4 regions of the Caldalkalibacillus horti genome follow, and region 2 is predicted to be linked to each of the others. Evidence: predicted binding sites of a transcription regulator. Region 2 holds the regulator's gene; each other region holds the start of a gene.
The links. Region 2 encodes Rex, which represses fermentation and respiration genes when NADH is low (regulators of the CRP and FNR family bind a similar motif). Its sites were predicted from a motif close to TTGTGAAATATTTCACAA; they were not measured.

Region 1: J2S11_RS18675 (cytochrome ubiquinol oxidase subunit I) is a predicted target of Rex. The motif match lies at 2,067-2,084, and genes of this name have one in related genera.
Region 3: J2S11_RS01045 (cytochrome c oxidase subunit 2A) is a predicted target of Rex. The motif match lies at 2,026-2,043, and genes of this name have one in related genera.
Region 4: nadA (quinolinate synthase NadA) is a predicted target of Rex. The motif match lies at 1,821-1,838, and genes of this name have one in related genera.

The regions. Positions count from the first base shown of each region.
Region 1 is NZ_JAUSTY010000021.1:18,172-22,389, forward strand. It holds gene J2S11_RS18665 (aldo/keto reductase) at 1-616, shown strand, start outside; gene J2S11_RS18670 (class I SAM-dependent methyltransferase) at 766-1,560, opposite strand; gene J2S11_RS18675 (cytochrome ubiquinol oxidase subunit I) at 2,108-3,448, shown strand; gene J2S11_RS18680 (cytochrome d ubiquinol oxidase subunit II) at 3,466-4,218, shown strand, end outside.
Region 2 is NZ_JAUSTY010000027.1:9,467-13,684, reverse strand. It holds gene groL (chaperonin GroEL) at 1-485, opposite strand, end outside; gene groES (co-chaperone GroES) at 570-851, opposite strand; gene tatC (twin-arginine translocase subunit TatC) at 1,112-1,855, opposite strand; gene J2S11_RS20845 (twin-arginine translocase TatA/TatE family subunit) at 1,960-2,163, opposite strand; gene J2S11_RS20840 (redox-sensing transcriptional repressor Rex) at 2,166-2,825, opposite strand; gene J2S11_RS20835 (MogA/MoaB family molybdenum cofactor biosynthesis protein) at 2,822-3,331, opposite strand; gene moaC (cyclic pyranopterin monophosphate synthase MoaC) at 3,336-3,836, opposite strand; gene J2S11_RS20825 (ABC-F family ATP-binding cassette domain-containing protein) at 4,084-4,218, shown strand, end outside.
Region 3 is NZ_JAUSTY010000001.1:215,780-219,997, forward strand. It holds gene J2S11_RS01035 (b(o/a)3-type cytochrome-c oxidase subunit 1) at 1-1,256, opposite strand, end outside; gene J2S11_RS01040 (cytochrome c oxidase subunit II) at 1,253-1,723, opposite strand; gene J2S11_RS01045 (cytochrome c oxidase subunit 2A) at 1,785-1,967, opposite strand; gene J2S11_RS01050 (GNAT family N-acetyltransferase) at 2,425-3,255, shown strand; gene J2S11_RS01055 (Crp/Fnr family transcriptional regulator) at 3,363-4,103, opposite strand.
Region 4 is NZ_JAUSTY010000003.1:232,579-236,796, reverse strand. It holds gene J2S11_RS04750 (transcription repressor NadR) at 1-315, opposite strand, end outside; gene J2S11_RS04745 (IscS subfamily cysteine desulfurase) at 525-1,664, opposite strand; gene nadA (quinolinate synthase NadA) at 1,858-2,961, shown strand; gene J2S11_RS04735 (S8 family peptidase) at 3,083-4,218, opposite strand, start outside.

The DNA.
Region 1 (4,218 bases), on a different contig from region 2:
ACAGGTTAAAAATAGCTTAAAAAGACTCCAAACAGATTATATCGACTTGTACCAGCTTCATGGAGGGACGCTTGAAGACCCAACGGAAGAAACAAGTGAAGCGTTTGAGGAGCTGAAAAAGGAAGGGTATATCCGCTACTATGGAATATCCTCAATTAGACCAAATGTGATTCGCAGGTTCGTGGAGCAATCCAGTATTGTAAGTGTCATGTCTCAATACAGTATACTGGATCGAAGACCAGAGGAAGAGACTTTACCCCTGCTTTCCAATAAACAGTTATCGTTAATAGCTAGAGGTCCACTTGCAAAAGGACTCTTATCTAACCAATGGCTTACTAAGCTGAAAGAGAATGGATACTTAGACTATAAACAGGACGAGCTACGCTCGATATTAGAATTGCTACAGGAAAGGCTAGGTGGTGTTGCTACTTTTGCGCAGGTAGCCTTACGCTACGCCTTACATGATCCAACTGTTGCTACTGTTATTCCAGGGGCAAGTAGGATGGAGCAGTTAGAAGAAATTTTAGCTACAGCACATGTACCAGATCTAAGCCATGAGGTTATTAGAGAAATTAAATCACTCACAAAAGAAAACGTCTACTCAGCCCATCGTTAGGAGCTAGTAGACGTTGTGGTTAACTGACCGCATTAATAGTGCAACACCGTACGCAGGGAGCTGAGGTACGGTGTTTTTTTGCATAAAACTTGCCAATTGATCAAATTATTTTGGGGACATGTGGCTGGTGGCTGGCAGGTTAAAAGTTCTTACAGTAATTTCTCAGCAGTAAGAATAAAGGATTTCGGAATACCTTGATCAAAAACGTCAGAGGATTGGTTCGGTAGCTCATCTAATCTCTGGATATGTAAGCCCTGCTGAGCCACTGCCGTTACGATTTCACCAAGTGTCCAGTTCCGCAGATAAACTTTATCTGTTTGTTCAGTGTCAGAATCCGTGGAAGAAAATTTGGAGAAGGCAATTTCTTTTTCCTCTAAAGCTGTATCAAAATAATTTCCTGTTACCTTATGCTTTCTGATCTTAGCTGTTGTTCCTTTAGAGCTAATCAGCTTGGTTGTAATTGGATGAAAGTCCTGTAGAACTAGTAATCCACCTTTTCGAAGTAGCTTTTTTACCACCTCGAATAAGGGAGATAGATCCGTGAAGTAGTGTAGGATGCCAAACTCCATCAAAACAATGTCGTAATCTCCAGACAACTCTTCAGAGGGTAGGTGTAACACATCTGATACAATATATCTGAGCGTCACCCCCACTTCCGCAGCTAATTCCTTAGCGTAACGCTCATTTTCCTTTGAAAAATCTGCTACCGTAACATGAGCACCTAGTAGAGCTAAAGCAACAGCCTTGTTTCCATTAGAGCCTAAAAGGTTGATTATCTTTTTATTTTTTACGTTTTCCCCCATGTATGGATAGAGGGAGCCAATCCTTGTAAGAGGATCCTTTTTTATTTTTATGGCTGCTTGTTCAGGAGTGCCAAAGCGTTGTAGCCATGCTTCATAGGCTCCTGTGTTCCAAGCTTGTTTATTGTGTTTGTTTGTGTCCATAGTCCCTCCGTTGTTTCATTAACGTCTTCCATCGTCATTTTATTTATGAGCCGTGAGTATCTGAATGTATCAATATATAAAATGTATGATTAATGAATCTCTTGTAATAGAATCATTTGTTATTCAATGGATAACTCTTTGTCCATCTTACTACATCTAGGCTCTAGATTTCCAATAGATTTGGACAGAGCAGGGGATAGGTACTTATTCAATGGGTAGAAGGTTATGCGAAGCACGGTATTAAATATTTTTTTGCAATGACATCCGTCACAGGTTCGTCATGGTTCTGTCACCCCTTTTTCACGAATATAGCTCTTTTGAGCGTTTATTAAAGGTCTATTTCCTTTACAATAGGGGTATAGGATTCAGAAGTAAGGCAGGGTATTGTCATTAATTGTTCACTTCTTCACAAACTCATGACTAAGTTGAGTTTTTGGTTGAGAAGGGAATGTAGTAATTAGTTATAACAAAAGAAGCTATTAACTAAAGTAGTATATGTATTATTGATGTTAACTATTGCACATGCATAGGGAGAGGTGAAGGAAGTATGTTTGAGTATGATGCGGTCTTATACAGTAGAATTCTTACGTATCTTACATTAGGTTTCCACGCTATTTTTGCCACAATTGGTGTGGGGATTCCTGTCATGATTGCGTTAGCTGAATGGATGGGGATCAAACGCAATGATCCACATTACCTGCTGCTTGCAAGAAGATGGGCAAGAGGCTTTGTTATTACAGTAGCGATTGGTGTTGTGACAGGGACTGCTATTGGATTACAGCTTAGCTTACTATGGCCAAGCTTTATGCAGCTTGCAGGGAATGTCATTGGTCTTCCTTTATTTTTGGAGACATTTGCTTTCTTCTTTGAAGCGATTTTCTTAGGGATTTATTTATATACCTGGGATCGCTTTAAAACACCGATTCGTCACTTTCTACTAGTTATTCCTGTTGTAATTGGAGCATCAGCGTCTGGGTTCTTTATTAGCACGGTGAATGCTTTTATGAACACCCCACAAGGCTTTATTTTTGAGGATGGTGCTCTGACGAATATCCAGCCTTTAGCTGCGATGTTTAATCCTGCGACACCAACAAAAATTGCGCATGTGTTATCGTCTGCCTATCTGACGTCAGCTTTCATTTTAGCCGCTATTGCTGCCTTTGCTATCTTGAAGGGACGCAAGCATGTTTATTATAAAAAGGCCTTAAAGCTTACTATGGTAGCTGCTCTTATCTTTGCCATTTCTACAGCATTAATTGGAGACTTGTCAGGGAAGTTTCTAGCCAAGTACCAGCCGGAAAAGCTAGCTGCGGCGGAGTGGCATTTTGAAACGACCACTGAGGCGCCTCTTGTGATAGGTGGATTTTTAACAGAGGATAATGAAATTAAGTATGCCTTAGAAATTCCCTACGCATTAAGTATCCTGGCCCATGGCTCACCGACTGCAGAGGTGATAGGACTTGAGGAATTTCCGGAGGAAGAGCTTCCCCCTCTTTGGGTTCATTATTTCTTTGATCTCATGGTGATGTTCGGGATCTATCTGATGATCGTTTCATTGATCTACGTGATCTTTACTCGCTTCAAAAAGTGGAATGAGCATGCTCGTCCCTTGCTTTGGGCAATTGTTGCAGGAGGACCATTCGCAATGCTGGCGATAGAGTTTGGTTGGTTATTTGCCGAACAGGGAAGACAGCCGTGGATTCTTGTAGGTTATATGACGACAGCTGAAGGAGCTACAACGTCAGCTCATGTTGATATTATGCTGTACTTATTCTTAGCTCTTTACACTGTACTTGCTGTTACCTGTATTGTCATTTTACGCAAAATGTTCCGTAACCATACGGCTGAGGAAGAGATAAAGGAGAGAGGCTTAGATAAACTGCAATAAGGAAGGAGGGGATTTATATGAGCTATGAAGTTGTTGGAATTACTGTATTGTGGATATTTCTATACGGCTATTTGATTGTTGCTTCGATTGATTTTGGAGCTGGTTTTTTCAGCTATTACGGAACGATTACCGGAAAAAAGCATATCATTCATCGCGTCATTGAACGTTATTTGTCTCCTGTATGGGAGGTAACGAACGTATTCCTCGTCTTCTTTTTTGTCGGGATCATCGGCTTTTTTCCAGATACGGCCTTTTATTACGGAACGGCTCTCTTAATACCAGGGAGTATTTCAATCATCCTCCTTGCGATTAGGGGATCGTACTATGCCTTTAGCACGTATGGAGCAAAGGACAATAAATTTTATATGTTCCTCTATGGGGCAACGGGTTTGTTAATTCCAGCTTCCCTTTCTGTTGTGTTAACGATATCAGAGGGAGGATTCATTCAAATTGATGGGGATAGTGTTACCATTCTCTACGATAAATTATTTTGGAGTCCCTATTCCTGGACAGTGGTATTCCTAGCAATTGTTAGTGTGTTGTTTATTTCCTCTAGTTTCTTAACGTATTATGCTTCAAAAGCAAAGGATCAGCCCGCGTTAGATATTCTGAGAAACTACGCTTTGGCCTGGAGTGTTCCAACGATTATGATCAGTCTGCTTACGTTTTTGGCTTTAAGTGAGCATAATCCGAGGCATTTTGAGAATATGCTTTCCATCGGTTGGGTGTTCGGCTTATCCTTTATCTGCTTCTTAGGGGCTGTGTACTTG
Region 2 (4,218 bases):
TCAGCGATTAATTGTCCTACTTCTTCATCAGCAGAAGAAATAGACGCTAGCTGAGCGATAGAGTCTTTACCTTGAACAGGCTTAGAAATGTTTTGGATTTCTTCCACAGCAGCACGAACTGCTTTTTCAATTCCTTTTTTAAGTGCCATTGGGTTAGCACCAGCTGTTACGTTCTTTAAGCCTTCACGAATAATCGCTTGAGCAAGAACTGTAGCTGTTGTCGTACCGTCACCGGCAACATCGTTTGTTTTGCTTGCTACTTCTGCAACTAGCTTAGCTCCCATATTTTCGAAAGCGTCTTCTAGTTCAATTTCCTTAGCAATTGTTACCCCATCATTTGTGATCAATGGAGATCCAAATTTCTTTTCTAATACAACATTACGGCCCTTTGGTCCTAATGTTACTTTTACAGCGTCTGCTAAAGCGTCCACACCACGAAGCATAGAGCGACGTGCGGATTCACTAAATTTAATATCTTTAGCCATTGTCATTCGCCTCCTTTAAATTCTATGTAGGGCTATCCCCTAGCATGTATATCGTTTAAGCATATAACGTAAGGTACAATCTAACTATTCAATTATCGCTAGGATGTCACTTTCTCTTAATACTAGAAGCTCTTTGCTGCCAACCTTTACTTCTGTGCCAGCGTACTTAGAGAAGATAATTTTATCTCCTTCTTTCACTTCTAAAGCAACACGCTCTCCATTTTCAAAGCGTCCGCTACCTACAGCAACAACTTTACCCTCTTGCGGCTTTTCCTTCGCTGAATCTGGAAGTACAATCCCGCTAGCTGTTGTTTCTTCTTTTTCAATTGCTTCAATGACAACACGATCGCCTAATGGCTTTAACATAGTCATACACCCTCCTTATATGGTTTTTTCAATCAATTTTAATTTTGAGGATTTATTAGCACTCTCTTAAGTTGAGTGCTAACATCTATTATGATAATCAGTTGTGAATCAATTTGCAAGTATTTTACCGACTTTTTTTAGAAAAACTTTGCCCATTCGCTAAGTTCAAATGACAAAACGCTCTATCTTGCTCAAAAATTATGCTTCTACAAAAAAATTCACCTTGCTCGAAAGGGAGTAGGTGATTTATTTTTCATTTTCTATTGATCATATGCCTGCTCTTTGTTTTTCAGAACTCTGCGATAGGCTACGCTAGAGAACCAAATGCTAATCTCATATAGAAGAATTAGCGGTAAAGTAACAAGCAAGTGGGAAAGTAGCTCTGGTGGTGTAATGACAGCTGCCAGAACAAAAAGAGCAAAGTAAGCAAATTTTCTAATTTTCCGTAGAAATATTGGTGTAATAATCCCTAAGCTAGTTAAAAACAAGATAATCAAAGGCATTTGAAAGATGAATCCGAAGGGAATCACTAAAGCAAATAAAAAGCCAAAATATTGAGCCATTCCATATAATTCATTTGCCCCGAGTTGTGTCGCAATACCGGTCATAAAGCTTAGGACAAAGGGAAATAACAGAAAGTACCCAAAGGATAATCCCATTAAAAAGAGTACAGCTCCACCTGGAATATAGCTTAGAGTCAGCTTTCTCTCTTGACTTGTTAAACCTGGGCGGACAAATGCCCAAATATGATACAGCACAAACGGTAAGGTTATAATCAATGCTACCGCTATAGCAAATTGTAGATAAACCTTAAAAGCATCCGTCGGTGAAAAAACAGCTAATTCTAGCTGGTCCGCTACCTGTGCCTTCAAAAAAGAAACGGCTTCCTCTGCGAAGAAAAAACCGATTAGCATGGAGACAACGAAAACGATCAACACATAGATTAGACGTTTTCTTAGCTCTCCTATATGATCCCACATGGTCATTTGCGTTTGTTTTGCCATGCATAATCCTTCCTTACGACTAAATTTTCATTATCACGTTGTATCTATAGCCTCTGTGTACCTTGTAAAAACTGAGCTATGAATAGACGGCATTCGATCTATTATCAGCCTTGTTTAGTTTCATTCGGTTGATCATTATCTGAGTCAACTTTTTTTGTGTCGTCATCCGCTAAGCCGTTTGTTGCATTCTTGAACTCGCGAAGTGTTTTACCAAACGCTTTTCCTAGCTCAGGAAGCTTGCTTGGTCCGAAAATTAATAACGCTGCTAAAATAATTAAGACTAGACTGACTGGTCCAATTGGTCCCATAGTTATTCACCTCCGGTAGGGCTGACCCCTTCTTCATTAGGATAATGCTTCAAAAAGTATAATAAGGATTGTAGCTCAACAGATAAATCAATGTGATGAACTCGAATATCCTCTGGAACATCTAATCTAGCTGGCGTAAAATTCAAAATCCCTTGAATACCTGCTTCAATCAGCTGATCTGTTGTCTTCTGAGCCACTGGAGCGGGAACCGTTAGAATAGCGATTTCGTAATCATTTAGACTCCCTTTTGTTATATCATCTATAGCGTAAACTTGCACATCGCTTATAGTCTGCCCAATTTTGTCCGGGTTCACATCATAAGCTCGGTCAATCTTGATATTATTATTCTTCTGAAAGTTATAGTTTAACAGAGCCGTTCCTAAATTTCCAACTCCAATTAAGGCCACCTTTGCTTCATGATCCTGACTTAAAATCTGCCTAAAAAATTGAAGAAGGTAACTCACATTGTATCCGTAGCCCTTTTTCCCTAGTGCACCAAAGCAAGAAAAATCTCTACGAATAGTTGCTGCATCAACTTTTACAGCTTCACTAAGCTCAGTCGAAGATACTCTCTGCTTTCCTGTTTTATATAAGTTCTCTAAAAAGCGATAGTATAAAGGCAGCCTCTTCGCCGTTGCTTGGGGAATAGGCTGATGTTTCATTCACTTTCGCCTCCCAAATTTAATACCTCACGTTTCTTTCCGTGTAGAATCAATAAGGCGTTATCTAACTGATCCATCACAGACTCTAAGCAGTATTTCGCTGCCTGAGCAGTTCCTGGCAAGTTAATAATTAACGCGTTCCCTCTTGTTCCACAAAGAGCACGAGTAAGCATTGCGTATCTTGTTAACTCAAGTGCTTTACGTCTCATTTCCTCAGCCATTCCAGGAATGGCACGGTCAATCACTTGACGGGTTGCTTCTGGAGTTACATCCTCGGGACTTACACTAGTCCCACCTATGGTAATGAGCAAATCTGCTTTATGTCGATCAATGAGCTCAATCATGTTTTCCTTTAATGTTTCTATACAATCCGGGAGCACACGATATCCCATCACTTCACAGGACAACTCTCTTTGAATCAGCTCCTGAATAACCGGGCCACTGTCGTCCTCTTTCTCTCCTCTTGAAGCACTGTTACTTGCTGTAATTAAAGCAACCTTCCACATTCCCTTAGGCTCCCCCTTTTGTTGGATTTCTATGGTAGTCTCCACTTTTCCCACCCGTTTTAGACGTTACATAAGTAGGTCCAATGACCATGTCTTTATCTATAGCCTTGCACATGTCATAAATCGTTAGAGCACATACGGACGCTGCCGTTAACGCTTCCATCTCCACACCTGTTTTACCTGTTGTTTTGACCTCTGCTTCAACCTTGATCAGCCCTTCCTGATCGGTAGCCTCTAGATCAAAGCGAATATCTACACCCGTTAACGATAACGGATGGCACATCGGCACGATGTTTGAGGTTTGTTTGGCCGCCATAATCGCAGCAACCTGCGCCACTGCCAACACGTCTCCTTTACCCACCTTACCAGCCTGTACCTGATCGAAGGCAAGCTTCGTCATCTTAACCTGAGTAACGGCCACTGCCGATCTAGATGTCTGTTTTTTTTCTGAGATATCGACCATTTTGGCTCGGCCCTGCTCATTAAAATGTGTAAATGAATCCACCTGATTTCCTCCTTGAAATGGATCTGTCATTATTGTACACGATTTCACAAACGATGTCTTGTCCTCTTTTAAGGACAAATGATAAATTTGTGAATTTTATACGATCTGAATACATTTAGAGGTAGATAATGTGCTAGAGAAACTAGGCTTTCACCATGAATTTACGATAAGCCAAGTTTTTCTTATCATAGTTGAAGCAACTACATACCTAGGTTACACTAAAGGGAGAAATCAGAGGTGAAAACTAGTGATACTATTACAAGCGCATAATATATCTAAATCATTTGGGGTAACCCCCATTTTATCAAATATACAGCTAGAGATTCGCAAGGGAGAACGAGTGGGGCTCGTTGGCGTAAACGGAGCAGGAAAATCTACCCTA
Region 3 (4,218 bases), on a different contig from region 2:
CTATTTAATATCTTTGTTCTTTTGCGTCCTGTCAGATAAGGTACTAACCAATACGCTGCTCCAAAGAAGGTCAGGGCGACTGACGTACCAACTGTCAAATGGAAGTGACCAACAACCCACATCGTATTATGGATCACTTGGTTTAATTGAAAGCTAGCGTTAATTAATCCACCTGCTCCTGCTGGGATAAAAACAATCATACCCATCATAGGAGCAAAGAATCTTGCATCTCCCCATGGTAGCTTTTTCAGCCAGCCAAACATTCCTTTTGCTCCCTTTTCTCTTCCCGTTAGCTCAAATGTAGCGAACATCGAGAATGCTGTCATTAATGAAGGGATTACAACCATAAATGTTAAAACAACCTGTAAGTACTTCCAGAAAGGAGAGATTCCTGACTCTAAAAGCTGATGATGAAATCCAACTGGTATAGCAAACAAGAACAGTAAAATGAAGGCTATTCTTGCTAAAGCATCACTGAACACTTTCCCACCAATAATTTTTGGAATAATAACATACCAGCACATATAGGCTGGAAGTAACCAGAAATAAACAAGAGGGTGACCAAAATACCAAAACAGAGTTCGACTTAACAGGATATTAATCGATTCCACCCAACCGAAGGACCAAGGAATAAATTGAAACAGCACAGTTGCTGCAACCCCTAATGTAGCGACAAACCACATGAGCATCGTCACTACAGCCATAAAGCTGAATAATGGAGATAGCTTTCCTTTGTGAACTTTTTTCCAGTGTGCATATTGCAGACAAACGGCTGCTCCGCTAAACCAGCTACCCACTACAATAAGAGTAAGAGCAATATAATACCAAGGCGATGCCTGTAAGGGTGCGTAAAACGTATACAATACGGTAGCTTCGTTCTGTAAAATCATTACGACTCCGAGTGCTGTTCCTGCTGTCATCGTCCAAAAGCCTGACCATCCTAAGCGTCGAACAGCTAATGTTAATGAACCTGTTGTTTTACCTAATCCTGCTATAACAAAACCAAAGATAAAAAATGTTGTAAAGATAAGAGCTAATAATACCCCGTGTGCCGTAAGTAATTGATAATAGCCAATCCCAAAAGGAACCTCGATGACTCCGTTTCGGACTAATGTTTGCAGAAGACCTGCTATTGCTCCAAGTAAAAGAGCAATAAAGGCAACCCATAAATGAGCTAGGCTAAGCTTCGCTGATGCTTGATGTACCGCAGACTCTAATAAAAATTGACTTCGTTTTACCTGTCGTTCCGTACTCATTCTACCACCTCAATTCTAGTTCCCATAAACTGATGACCTGTACCACAATATTCATTACATACCATCAAGTACTCTCCGGCATCTTTAAAAGTATGTGTTATACGATTAATATGACCTGGAGTAACCATCATGTTTACGTTCGTTTGCGCTACGGCTAAACCGTGAACGACATCAGGGCTAGTTACAATAAAATGTACCTTTGCTCCTTTAGGAATTTCAATGTCACTTGGCTGGAAAGCAAAAGCCTGAGCCACAATCACTAGCTCATATTCTTGATCCCCAATTTGCTTTAAACCTGGATTATCAAAAGGTGGTGTCTCCCGAACCTTCTGCGGATCTATTGTCTCATCATCACTCGGTGGTTCATGTCCCATGGCAAAGGCTCCAATTCCTACGATAAGTAAAAACAGTGCCAGGACCCCCGTTCCAAAAATAAGCCATATTTTTTCATATTTATATAAGTGCATCTTCTCACCTGCTTTTTCCGATTTATAAATACTTTAATTGAATGAAAGCGCTGTCCTTTTGTCACAGCCTATTCAAATACAAGGAAAATACGCCGAACCATGTAGCCAGTAAAAATCCACCAATAAGCAGTACTAACGTAAACGTTCCAATGAGTTGTTTTTCTTCAGGTGCTTCATGTTTTGGCTTCATAACCTTCTCTGCTCGAGATGGCTTATTGGTTGCTGTAGGGATTGATTCCTTCATTGCTGACCTCCCCTTTCCTTTAATCTGATTTCATTGTAAAACGACCACACCAGTTAGATTGTGATATTTATCACATTCTAAAATAATATTTTGACAACTTTATAACTTTGAAAAGCATGACCATTTTTTAAAGCAACTTGACAGCTAAATTTAATTGGTATTATTGCGGGTATTGGACCCGCCGTTATTAGTCAGTTTCGTTACTTTGGATTGCCCCTAGTCGCCATTGCTCTTGGGTCTATTGAATTTAAACGCTTAACTTCTCTATAGAAAAGGAAGGAAAAAGCTATGAATCAGCAGGATATGGATAAAAAAAAGAGAATATTGCTAGAGGCTACGGAGCCTTTTTGCTAATCAAGGCGCATTGATGCAATCTCAGTACGTGAGATCTGTTCCACGGCAAATGTGATTGTGTCCGCCAATGAACGATCCTATTCAGGATTTAAAGGAGAAAAATATGTTAACGACACAACAATTAAACAATATTGAACAATTGCAAAAAGAGTGTGAAACACATGATCATTTACAGCTAAAGCTTAACTGGGAATTACTTAGAAGCCGCGGGACGGATCAGCTGGATTTTCTTCATTATGAAAATGGTGAGCTTGTAGCGTTTTTAGGATTGTACGCTTTTGGTTCTACAGTCGAAGTATGTGGCATGGTTCATCCAAGTAAACGACGAAGAGGACATTTTCAGCACTTGTTCCAATTAGGAATGGAGAAGGTCAAACAAAACGGATACAAGAAAATCTTGCTGAATGCCCCTGCGGGCTCCGATACCGCAAAAGCTTTCTTGAGTAAACAAGGTGCTGAGTATGCCTTCTCTGAGCATCAAATGCAATGGCAAGAAAGACTTCTTGAAGCAACAGATGGTATTCTTCTGAGACAAGCAACAGTAGAAGATTATGATATGCGCGTACGAATATCCGTTACGGCGTTCGGGCTGGACGAAGAAGACGCTAGATTGATGGAAAGCGAAACCTTAGGGGATAACACTGAATTACTCATGATTGTCGTGGATAAAAGAACGGTAGGGAAAATTCGGGTAAGTCGGGAAGAGGGGCAAGCATGGATATATGGATTTTCTATTTTGCCAGAATACCAGGGCAAAGGAATAGGCAGAAAAGTGTTGCGCCGAGTCATTAAAGAGCAGAACTTGGCTGGTTACTCCGTACACTTGGAAGTTGAAACGAAAAACGATCATGCACTAGGGTTATATGAATCGGTTGGATTCAAAGCGGTACATGCACAAGATTACTATACGTATCAACTGATTCCCTCTAAATAAATTTGCGCTTGCGTTAAAGTATACTAATGTAAAAAGGAGATATCTCTAAGATCACTCCATGATCCTTTGAGACATCTCCTTTATTTTAATTTGCTTAGAGTATTCCTTTATAGCCTGCAGATTTCCTTCGGGCAGCCTTCGCAATGACATATATTCTGTAGCCTTTTCATATCTAGGATAACAAGATGTCCTTGAGCATTATCAACAATCTGTTCCTTCCTCAAATGGCTTAACAGACGGTTCACTGTCTCTCTTGTTGCCCCAATAAGATTAGCTATTTCAGTGTTCGTAAACTTTTTGGTCATGACTATTTTACTGCCTTGCTCCTCCCCATAGCTATTCGCCATCCTTATCAAAGTAGAAGCCAAAGCTCCATCCTTACCGTATAGGAGCAAATCTCTCATTTTGTACTGTGTACACGTATGCATATCTGCCAGCCATTTTAATATTTCTAAAGCAAGGTCATGATCCTGCCATAATAAAAGCTCCAGGTCATGCTTGCTAATTACACCAAGCTCACAAGCTTCTTGAGCTATAGCTGTAAAACCAAATTGGGTCTGCACTGAAAATGAATATTCCCCGAGCATATCTCCCTCACGGTAGTAAAATAAATCATAATCTCTTCCATCAGCTGATGGCTTTGTTAGCTTAACCGAACCACTTAAAATATAATAAAGTTTATCTGCCTTTTCTCCTTCAAGAAAAATAGGGGTATCCGCTGCCATTTTTACCGTTGTCATAATGTCTTTTAACTTTAATAGACTTTTCTCCGAAAAATGAGCTGTATTAGATGTTGAAACACCGTTATGGACTAGGTTTATTGAACACTTCTGAATATGTTTTTGCATACCTAACACCATCCTTCTTTGTGAATGAATTCACTATCTCTTACTCTTATCATAATCATTTATGATGGTAAAAGGAGGATGATATTGTGTCAAATTACGTACATTACTAGGAAAA
Region 4 (4,218 bases), on a different contig from region 2:
GATAACGTCCAGAATCGTAGCTCCGTGATCTACGATCAAGGTTAATTCCTTCTCTGTATCCTGTGGGGTATGGTAGCAAGCAATGACTCTTTGTGGTTTAGGCTCTGATGAATTTCTTAGATAAACATAACCCTGAGCAGTCGCTAGAATAGGCTCATTTTTGGCCTTTAGTAGTGAGATATCCTGTACGATGACCTGCCTACTAACCTTCGCTTTTTCCGCTAATACTCTGGCTGGGATCGGCCCCTCACTGCCTTTAATCCAACCTAAAATCGTATCTCGACGCTGCTCTCCTAGTAGCTTTCCTTTTTCCACAGTACTCCTCCCTTCCTGCCTATTCAAATGATCTTTACTTTTTTCGCTCTATTTCCCTTAAAAAACCTTTCCCTTTCACGTACCGTGCACAGCTCCCATCGCACGGTGTTGCACTGCATGACGGCGGTCGGTTGACCACGTGTGTTAAAGAGTTTCTGTTAACCGTTTATCGCTAAAAGCTCCTTATGTTCTGTTCCTGAGCTTTGATCTTACCTCTTAAAATATTGCTGGCAAATTTGATCAATAGTCTTAATGGTTTGGGTAACCTCTTCCTCTGTTGTTTCTTTGCCCAGGGTCAGGCGAATAAATTCATTGGCTTCTGTATCTGTTTTACCAATCGCCTGCATGGTCTCTGAAGAGCCTTTTTCATGAGCGAGGCAAGCGGTTCCCGTTGAAATTGCTACACCATACCGGTTACATTCAAGCATAGCATATTGCCCCTCCATACCCAAAATCCTAAGCCCTAGATGATGAGGTAGCCGTGTCTTAGGGTGACCTTCAAGAACGATTTCCCATTTTAATTGACGCAATCCTTCTAGCAATTGTTGAGTCAATCGTCGAACCCGCTCCTTCTCTATCCCTAGCGTAAGTACTGTTTCCTCTGCTGCTGTGACAAAGCCAGCTATCCCTGGCAGATTCACGCTTCCCTGACGAAAGCCTTTTTCATGAGAGATATGGGGTAATACGCTTTTCCACGAAACAGAAGGGCTGATGTAACAGGCTCCCACTCCTTTTGGTCCATAAATTTTATGACTAGATAGACTGATACTATCCACTTTTGCTTTTTGCACATCTATAGGAATTTTCCCAAAGGACTGGATACAATCACTATGGAATATAATATGTTTCTTTTCGGTCAATAGCTCTCCAATCTGTTCAAGAGGTTGAATGGTCCCGATTTCTGAGTTGGCATGACAAATCGACACAAGGATGGTATCCTCGGTGAGTAGCGCCTCTAGCTGGACAAGATCCACCTGTCCATACTCATCCACTGGAGCATAAACGACTTCATAGCCTTCCTCCTCTAATGCTATAAATGTGTTTAAAACGGAGGCATGCTCCACCTTTGTGGTGATCAGTCGTCTACCTTTTCGATCATTCCCTTTTACAAGGGAGCGGATAGCCAGTTCATTTGCTTCAGATCCTCCACCAGTGAAAAATACTCCTCTTGATTCGGCTTGAATCAAAGTAGCAAGCTTTGCCCGACACCCCTCTAACAACTGAGCTGCCTGCCCTCCTATGTCATGTAGACTGTTTGGATTACCATAATAGTTTTTAGCTACCTCTAGGTAGATCTGTAGTGCTTGCTCTGATATGGGTGTTGTAGCTGAATAATCTAAATAGATCATACCTTGACTCCCTTTTTTTGAACAGAATTTATATATAAAAGTAAAAACCTATTGTTATTATTGTAGTTTTGTGTCAATATAGATGTCAAGACACATGTAAAGCTAATGTTTCAAACAGCTGATAATTTCATCTTATCTAGGCTAATTTTCTTTATTTTGTGAAATAATTCACATTATTTTGGAGGTAATTCTGATGAGTGTACTAAATCTTCTAAGCAAGCAGTCTATGCTGCCTGCTTCTTATAAAGCATTGAGCGTACCAGACATGGAAGCCCGTGTTCATGAAATCAAAGCCCATTTTGGGGATCGTTTATTTATACCCGGACATCATTATCAAAAGGATGAAGTCATTCAATTCTCTGACGCTACAGGTGACTCTCTGCAGCTAGCACAGGTTTCAGCTGGGAATCGGGCGGCAGAGTACATTGTATTCTGCGGTGTACATTTTATGGCTGAGACTGCTGATATTCTAACAGATGATTATCAACAGGTGATTTTGCCTGACATGCGTGCGGGCTGTTCAATGGCTGATATGGCTGATATTGATCAAACAGAAAAAGCGTGGACAGTTTTTCAGGAAATGTTTGGTGACACCATTATTCCACTTACCTATGTGAACTCTACAGCGGCTATTAAAGCGTTTTGTGGCAAGCATGGTGGCGCAACGGTAACCTCTTCTAATGCGAAAAAGATGATTGAATGGGCTTTCACTCAAAAGCCAAGACTTCTATTCCTACCTGATCAGCATTTAGGTCGTAACACAGCGTATGATATTGGTGTTCCTTTGGACCAAATGGCTGTATGGAACCCGATTAACAACCAGTTTGAATACGAAGGTGACCTTGAACAGGCAAAGGTTATTTTATGGAAGGGACACTGCTCTGTCCATGAAAAATTCACTGTGCAAAACATCGCTGATTTGCGTAAGAATGAACCAGACATGAGAATTATTGTTCATCCTGAATGCTCACATGAAGTCGTTCAACTAGCGGATGATGCAGGTTCAACACATTACATTATAGAAACCTTGAAAAAAGCAGCACCAGGTACAAAATGGGCAGTTGGGACAGAAATGAATCTAGTCAATCGGTTAAGCGATACACATATAGATAAAACGATTATCTCACTAAACCCTAATATGTGTCCTTGTTTGACAATGAATCGCATTGATTTACCTCACCTGCTATGGGTATTAGAGGAGCTTAAGAATGGAGTTGTCATTAATCCAATTAAGGTCGATTCTGAAACTGCGCATTTATCTAAGCTTGCTCTAGACCGGATGCTTGAGAGAGCTTGATAAGATTAAAGGCTTATTTTAACTGATAAAAAGACCTTAAATAAGACGTCTTACTTACTGAAATAAAAAATCACCTCCGACCCCACTCCGTAACGGTGAGATTGGAGGTGTTTTTTATGCCCTAGCTGCTAAGAGACTGCTCCGCATCTACATATCCATGTCCCTGTACAATTCTAGGATAGCCTCGATCCTCTGCTCCATTTAGCAGCTTCTGCTTCACCTCATCCGGTGTCAAGTTTGGCTGAGCCTCTAGCAGCTGTGCTACAATACCTGCAACGATAGGAGTAGCCATTGATGTCCCTGATAAAGAAAGATAATTCTCTCCCACTCGGCTTCCTTTCTGCATTTTATAAAGATAGGAGCCCGGTGCATTTGGAGCAATAATGTTAACCCCTGGAGCTAGTACGTCTGGCTTAGGCAATTGGTCAATAGTTGGACCTCTGCTAGAGAAGCTTGCTACTCGGTCATCAGCTCGCTCATCGGTCCTTTGATCATCCATCGCTCCAACTGTAATGATTTTTGGACTTATACCTGGACTGGCTATCGTTCCGTTATCCGGTCCGTCGTTTCCTGCGGCGGCAACGACAACGATCCCATTGTCCCAAGCCTTATTCACTATATCAACTAACGGATCATCAGCAGCCGATTGCTGAGCAGGCGCACCAAGGGAAAGAGAAATAATTTTAATATTATATAGATCTTTGTAATCCATACACCATTGAATGCCCTCCATAACTGTAGATAAAGAGCCTGAACCCATTCGATTTAAGACCTTCACTCCCACAAGGTTAGCTTCATACGCTGGTCCTTGATACAGACCTCCTGATGCAAACCCATTTCCTGCTGCATCACCCGCACAATGTGTACCATGACCATTGTCATCATACGCTTCTGTTCGATTTTGTACGAAATCCTTAAAGCCAACCAGACGATCCTCAGGCTGTGTAAAATCCTGATGACCATGTATACCGGTATCCACAACGGCTATGGTTACACCTTTCCCTGTAAATCCTGATTGCTGCAGGGCCGGAGACTTAACTGTAGGCGTAGCCACATTCAGTAGTGACTGAACTTTGCGATCATAGTAAATTTTTTTAATCCCTGAATAGTGCACCAAAAGCTCTTCAATCGCATTAGGTGAAAGCTCACAGGAGCACGCAGACAAGCTGTGATACTTTGCCTTCCATTCACATTTTGCGTCCTTGTGAATCATTTCGTGTACGGCCTGCATGTTACTGGAAAGTGCTTGCCCGTTTG